Regions from separate parts of the Delftia sp. 60 genome, predicted to be linked through region 1. Evidence: predicted binding sites of a transcription regulator. Region 1 holds the regulator's gene; the other holds the start of a gene.

Region 1 (3,551 bases):
CCACGGGCAGGTGGCTGGCGTCGATGGCGTCGTAGTACTCCTCCAGCGTCTTGGCGTTCTGGCTGTAGCTGGCACCCACCTTGCCGATGGCCGACACGCCCAGCGCAATCAGGTCGCAGTCGGGCTGGGTGCTGTAGCCCTGGAAGTTGCGGTGCAGCCGGCCCTGGCGCTTGGCCACGGCCAGCGAGTCCTCGGGCAGGGCGAAGTGGTCCATGCCCACGTAAACATAACCACCGTCCATGAACGCGGCGATGGAACGCGACAGCATGGCCAGCTTGTCGGCCCCCTGGGGCAGATCCTCGGCCGCAATGCGCCGCTGCGGCTTGAAGCGCTCGGGCAGGTGGGCATAGGCATAGAGCGCGATGCGGTCGGGCCGCAGCGCGTTGACCTGGGCCAGCGTGCGCTCGAAGGATTCGGGCGTCTGCTTGGGCAGGCCGTAGATCAGGTCCACGTTGATGGAGGCAAAGCCCAGCTGCCGCGCGGCCGCCACCAGCTCGAACACCTGCTCGGCCGGCTGCACGCGATGAACCGCGATCTGCACCTGTTCGTCAAAGTCCTGCACACCGAAGCTCAGGCGGTTGAAGCCCAGCTCCTTGAGCACGGCCAGGCGCTCGACGCTGACGGTGCGCGGATCGACCTCGATGGAGTACTCGCCACCCGGCTCCAGCTTGAAATGCTCGCGCAACAGGCCCATCAGCGTGCGCAACTCGTCGTCGGAGAAGAAGGTGGGCGTGCCGCCGCCCAGGTGCAGCTGGCTGACGGTCTGGCCCTTGCCGCAATGGGCAGTATGCAAGGCCATCTCGCGCGCCAGGTAGTCCAGGTAGACGGCGGCGCGATCGTGGTGGCGCGTCACGATCTTGTTGCAGGCGCAGTAGTAGCAAAGCGACTCGCAAAAGGGCACGTGCACATACAGCGACAAAGGCATGGCACGCGCTGCGGTACTCGATTTGCGTTGTTGCAGCGCCAGGATATAGTCCTCTGCACCAAAGGCCTCGACAAAGCGGTCGGCGGTAGGGAACGAGGTGTATCGGGGCCCCGGTACGTCAAAGCGACGCAGCAGCTCTGGGGTGACAGCGGTCATGGGTTTTTTCCTCTAATACCTCGACTGTGCCGCAGCACATCGGTCATGTCCTTGACTCATATCAAGAGTTGTTTGAGGGACTGCTGCGACAATTTGATCCAACTCATCGCAATCCACGAGGTCACCGCCGGCACGCTGTGTGCCGCTGATGTTTATCACTCCATGAACCTTCAGACCATCAAAGCCTCCTGCTCCAACTGCAACCTGCGCGAACTGTGCATGCCCATGGGCCTGGATGCCGAGCAGATGCAGCGCATCGACGACATCGTGGCCACGCGCCGCAAGGTCAAGCGCGGAGGCCTGCTGTTTCGCAACGGCGAGACATTCACCTCGCTGTACGCCATCCGCACCGGCTTCTTCAAGACCTGCGTGGCCACCGAGGACGGACGCGACCAGGTCACAGGCTTTCAGATGGCCGGCGAGATCATCGGCCTGGACGGCATCGTCAACGACCACCACACCTGCGATGCCGTCGCGCTGGAAGACGCCGAAGTCTGCGTCATGCCCTTCGACAAGCTGGAAGACCTGTCGCGCGAGGTCACGGCCCTGCAAAACCATGTGCACAAGGTCATGAGCCGCGAGATCGTGCGCGAGCACGGCGTGATGCTGCTGCTGGGCAGCATGCGCGCCGAAGAGCGCCTGGCCGCCTTCGTGCTCAACCTGGTGCAGCGCCTGCATGCGCGGGGCTTTTCCAAGTCCGAACTGGTGCTGCGCATGACGCGCGAGGAAATCGGCAGCTACCTGGGCCTGAAGCTGGAGACGGTGAGCCGCACCTTCTCCAAGTTCGCGGACGACAACATCATCGAGGTGCGCCAGCGCCATCTGCGCATCCTGGACACGGAGGCGCTCAAGCGCATCGTCAACAGCCAGCAGTGCCAGTGAGGCTGCAAGGGCGGCAAGCATTCATCCGCCAATGAACAAGGCCCGCGACAGCGGGCCTTGTTCATTGCGGCGGGCTCTCGCTCAGTCCCGCCCCAGCCCCTGCATGGCCAGGTCCGGGTCGGGCTCGGAGACCACGCCGTCATTGAGATCGCGGGCCGAGCGGCCCAGCATGGTGGTCATCAGGCTGGAGAGCATGGTCACGCCCCAGAAGGCAAAGAAGGCCAGCGTGTAGATGCCCTGGCGCGACCAGCCCAGGTCGCCGAGCCAATGCAGCTCCAGCGGGTCCACAAAGGCAAAAACCAGCATCTCCATCACGGCGGCTGCCAGAAAGGCAGGCCAGGCAATCCACATCCAGCGTTGGGCCAACATCAGCGATCTCCTTGTGCTGTCGAGGGGTCGCCTTCATTGTGCGCCGCGCCAACGCATGGCGCCAAGCCCCGCAGCGCCCTGCACGCCTGTAGGAAACCCTCACCCGTCGCGAATGCCGGAGATGCGATCCGCCATGCAAAAAGGCCGCGACTGCGGCCTCTTGCAGGGGTGCACGGCGATCAGCGGTCGGTGGGGTGATCGTGCGCGGGCGTGGCCGCATGGTTGCGGCCGGTGACGGCGGGCGCCATGCTCTTGGGCACTTCGCGCACGCCATCGGCACGCTCGTTGATCTTGATGCCGTTGCGGTAGTAGTCGGGGTCGATCACGGGATCGGCGCCATTGATGGCGATGATGGCCGTGATCACGGCAGCGACCACCACGGCCGCCGGGCCGGCCACCACCAGCCAGACATGGCCGAACTTCCACCAGGGCTTGCCGGCGTCGGGGTGCGAGGGAGCCTGCGCGGGCGCGGACACTGCGGGACTGGAAGACATGGGAAACCTCTTTCTTTCAGGCGGCAGGCGCGGACCGTGCCGCGCCTGCCAGGAACATCACCGGGGCACCAGGAAGACGGCCTTTTCGGACGCGCGTCCCGCGCCTGAATGCACGGCATCGATATCGAAGAATACGGTGTGCGAGCCCGGCTCGGCCGAACCGTAGGGAATCTGCAGGCGCGCCGCAATGCCGCGCGTCTCGGCCGGGCCGACCTCGACTTCCTGCTCGGACGCCAGCTCCAGCCCATCGAGGCCATGGGCGCTGATGCGGTAGCGCTGGGCCTGCTCGGTGGCATTCATGATCTGCAGGCGGTAGACATTCTCCAGCTTGCCGCCCGCCACGATGCGCGACAGCGAGGCGCGGTCGCGGATCACGTCCACCTTGACCGACTGGCGCAGCGCCAGGCTCACGATCATGGCCACGCTCAAGCCGATCAGCACGGCCGAGTAGATCAGCACGCGCGGACGGAAGATGCGGCGCAGCACCTGGGCACGCCGCCACAGGCCGGCCATGGCGTTCTGCGTGGTCAGGCGGATCAGGCCGCGCGGGTACTCCATCTTGTCCATGATGGAATTGCAGGCGTCTATGCACAGGCCGCAGCCAATGCATTCGTATTGCAGACCGTTGCGGATGTCGATGCCCACGGGGCAGACCTGCACGCACATCTTGCAGTCGATGCAGTCGCCCAGGCCCTGGGCCTTGTAGTCCACCTTCTTGGTGCGCG
Region 2 (3,551 bases), 2.4 Mb from region 1:
AGCGGCTCGCGGCCCATCTCCAGCGGCGTGGTCATGCCGCCGCCGTAGTAGCAGGCCGCAGCCGACAGGCTGGGCAGGTTGCAGGCCGCGCGCCAGGCCCACAGGCCGCCCCAGCAAAAGCCCACGATGCCCACCTTGCCGCCGGGCACCAGCGTGGCGGCATGGGCGATGGCGGCCTCGATCTCGGGCAGCACGCCGGGCTGGGGCAGCGCCTCGGCGGCGGATTTCAGCGCCATGCCCTTGGCACGGTCGGCGTCGCCGTAGCCCAGGTCCACACCGGCCTCGACACGCGTGAACAGTGACGGCGCCACGGCCACATAGCCGCGGGCTGCCAGGCGGTCGGCCACGGCGCGGATATGGGCGTTGACGCCGAAGATCTCCTGCAGCACCACGACGGCACCGCGCGCGGGCACATCGGGCCGCGCCACCCAGGCCGGCGAAGCCGTGCCATCCAACGAAGTCAACTGCACAAAACTGCCCATGTCCGCGTTCCTTTCTGTCTGAGAACCTGTTGTGATTTCCCGGTGGGCGGACGCGCCCCGCAATGCTGTAATGGCGGCGGGCCGGCCCGTGCGGCAATTCTTTCACAGGAGACATTCGATGGAACGAAAAGTCGTGCGTACCGGCAAGCGCCGGGCACAGGTGGGCGGCGGCAACCTACAGGGAATGCGATGGACCTCAAACCGCTGATCACGCTGGTGGCCATCATCAACCCGCTGGCCATCGTCCCCTTCTTCATCCACTACACCGAGGGATTCAGCGCCCAGCAGCGCCAGCAGACCATTCGCACGGCGGCGCTGGCCTCGTTCTGCGTGATCGCGGCCTGCGCCATCATCGGGCTGCAGGTGCTGGACTTCTTCAACATCTCGCTGCAGAGCTTTCAGGTGGGCGGCGGCCTGCTGCTGCTGATCAGCGCGATGAACATGCTCAACGCCCGCCCGGCCGAGGAACGGCCCAACGCGCCCACGCTGGTCGCTGGCGCGGAAAAGGCCGCCATGGGCAACAGCATTGCCGTGGTGCCGCTGACGATTCCGCTGCTGACGGGGCCGGCCTCCATGTCCACCGTGGTGATCTACGCCGACCAGGCACGCACCATCTGGCAGCACCTGGCCCTGGTGGGCTATGGCGTGGTGGTGGCGCTGGTGGTGATGGTCTGCTTTTCGCTGGCCGACCCGATCGCCCGCGTGCTGGGCAAGACCGGCATCAACGTGATGACGCGGCTCATGGGCCTGATCCTCGCGGCCCTGGCCGTGGAGGTGATGGCGGGCGGGCTGGTGAAGATCTTCCCCATCCTGGCATCGCCCGCGATCGTGCCCTGAGCGGGCTGGCTGACTGGTGGCCTTACTGCCGGTTCAGATCGGTTCAGGCCGGATCAGGCCGGCACGGCCCGCGCGCGGTCGGCGCTGCCGTCGCAGGCACCGCCGCAGCCCGTGATGGGCTGCTCGGGCAAGGCCTCAGGGTGTGCCAGGGAGCCCGTGGCGGGATCGAAGCCCGCACTGCGCAGATGCAGGGCCAGCGCCGCATCCATGGTCTGCGCATGGTGCACGAACCAGGCCGCCAGCTCGCCCGCCATGCTGCGGATCACGGCCAGATCACCGGCCGCCGCCTTGCTCGCCCCCTCGCGCATCACCTGCAGCACCACCTTGTGCTGCAGGCTGTGGCAGTTGGTGCTGGTGAAGCGCGTGGACTGCATCCAGCGGTCTTCCTGGTCGAAATGCACCTGCGTATGCGCGATCAACTCATCCCAGCGCGTGCACAGCTGCGCATCATCGGCCGCCTCCACCTCGGCCAGCAGCAGGACGAACTCCTGATGCACCTCGTCCATGGCCGGCAACTCCAATGCCAGCGCTCCGCTCCATTCCAGCACGGCCATATGCTTCTCCTGCCTTCATCGTGAAAGCCTGCAGCTTAGGAACAGCACCGCCCAACCCGTTTGACCCACATCAGCCAACCCGAAAACAGCAAAGCCCCGCGAGCGGGGCTTGGTCAAGGCGGATAAAACTGGCGCGCCCCAACATCAGGGACGCCAAGCAAGAGCCGCCTCGCGGCGAGGGCGTCGTCCCCCTCCCTCGCGTAGCGAGTCGAGAGGGGGAAGCGGCGTCAGCCGCTCAGGGGGAGCTTACTGTCCAAACTTCCGCTTGGCATCAGCCACGCAGGTGTCCTTGGCAGCGCCGCTCATGGTGTCGCAACGGGCCTTGGCAGCCTTGTAGTCGGCTTCGCGGGTTTCCTCGGCAGCGTCCTTGCGGGTTTCGGCCACGTTGGCAGCCTTGGCTGCGGAGTTGGACGCGGGCTCGGCCTGGGCCTTGTTCACCTTGGCGGCTTCCACGGCGTGCACGTGGGCGGCCTTGGCATCCTTCACGCAGACATCCTTGGCGTCGCCCTTGAGGTCGTCACACTTTTCCTTGGCGATGTCGTAGTCCGCATCAGCCTTGGCCTTGAGTGCCTTTTCGCTGTTCTTGGGCGAAGGATTGCGGCGCGATTCCAGTTCGGCCTTGGCCACGTTTTCCTGGCCCTTGGCCTGCTTCTCGCAGACGTCCTTGGCGTTGTCCTTGAGCGGCTTGCACTGTTCCTTGGCAGCCTTGTAATCGGCCTCGATCTGGTTCTTGGCGGCCGTGTGCTCCGCATTGGTCATGGCCATGGCGCCGGAGGCCATCAGGCCCAAGGCGACAGCGGAAAGCATATGGCGAAAGCGTTGCGGTGTTTGCATGATGGAACTCCTTGTATTTGTACTGAACCGGCCCTTGGTGCCTGCGGCGGCGGGCCATTGGTGCGTGCCCTCAAGCACGCTGGCTGTCGAGGAGCGGATGGCGGCGCCGGCCAGGGCGTCCAGCCCATCCGCAGTCCACCCCCGTCAGTCTTCGAAGCGGAAGTCGGGGTTGCGCTTTTGCCAGTCGGTCAGCTGCTTTTCGGCAGCGTCGCGGGCCAGGCCCTGACGCTCCTGCAGCTTGCCCAGGAATTGCTCGCGCTTGCCGGCGATCACATCCAGATCGTCATCGGTGAGCTTGCCCCATTGCTCACGGATCTTGCCGGTGAATTGCTTCCAGTTGCCCTTGATGCGGTCTTCATTCATGGCTTGGTCCTTTCAGTGATGTTGAAGTAGCGCCGTGCAATCAGGCCTTGTTTTTTCAAAGCCGCGATCTGCATCAGCGACGGTTCCACTGTAAAAAACCTGGGGGCTGCGCGTCGTAGTCTGGACCTAGTGTTGACGGTCGTCCCAGGGGCAGCCGAGACGGTGGGATCGGGACTACAGCCCCTGACGGACGCGCGGGAAGCGCTGGGTCAGGCAAAGACAAAAACAGCCGGAAGGTGCAGTGCACCAACCGGCTGTTTTTGAACGGAAAAAGAGAAGAGGCGTGGGTGGCCCGAAGCCGCTCAGTGCCCCTGCTGCCCCAGCCACGCATCGATCTGCGCAATGGCCGTATCAGTGGCCTTGGCCAGGGCCTGGGCGCCGCCTGCGGCATCGCCCGAAGCTGCAGGACTGCGCACCTCGAAGAGCTTCTGACCCAGCAGGCGGTCCACGGCACCGCTTTGCTCGACCAGGGTGGCGCGCA

The links. The regulator FNR, encoded in region 1, switches genes on or off when oxygen is low (the NO sensors DNR and NnrR bind a similar motif). The targets are predictions, from matches to a motif close to TTGATNNNNATCAA.
Region 2: CLV01_RS02265 (hemerythrin domain-containing protein) is a predicted target of FNR. The motif match lies at 1,934-1,947, and genes of this name have one in related genera.

The regions. Positions count from the first base shown of each region.
Region 1 covers NZ_PEFD01000001.1:2,851,112-2,854,662, reverse strand. Annotated here, with positions in the region: gene hemN (oxygen-independent coproporphyrinogen III oxidase) at 1-1,081, opposite strand, end outside; gene fnr (fumarate/nitrate reduction transcriptional regulator Fnr) at 1,244-1,963, shown strand; gene CLV01_RS12940 (hypothetical protein) at 2,045-2,332, opposite strand; gene CLV01_RS12935 (FixH family protein) at 2,512-2,826, opposite strand; gene ccoG (cytochrome c oxidase accessory protein CcoG) at 2,884-3,551, opposite strand, start outside.
Region 2 covers NZ_PEFD01000001.1:500,286-503,836, reverse strand. Annotated here, with positions in the region: gene CLV01_RS02275 (dienelactone hydrolase family protein) at 1-482, opposite strand, end outside; gene CLV01_RS02270 (MarC family protein) at 672-1,319, shown strand; gene CLV01_RS02265 (hemerythrin domain-containing protein) at 1,373-1,873, opposite strand; gene CLV01_RS02260 (hypothetical protein) at 2,120-2,707, opposite strand; gene CLV01_RS02255 (CsbD family protein) at 2,852-3,070, opposite strand; gene CLV01_RS02250 (ABC-type transport auxiliary lipoprotein family protein) at 3,373-3,551, opposite strand, start outside.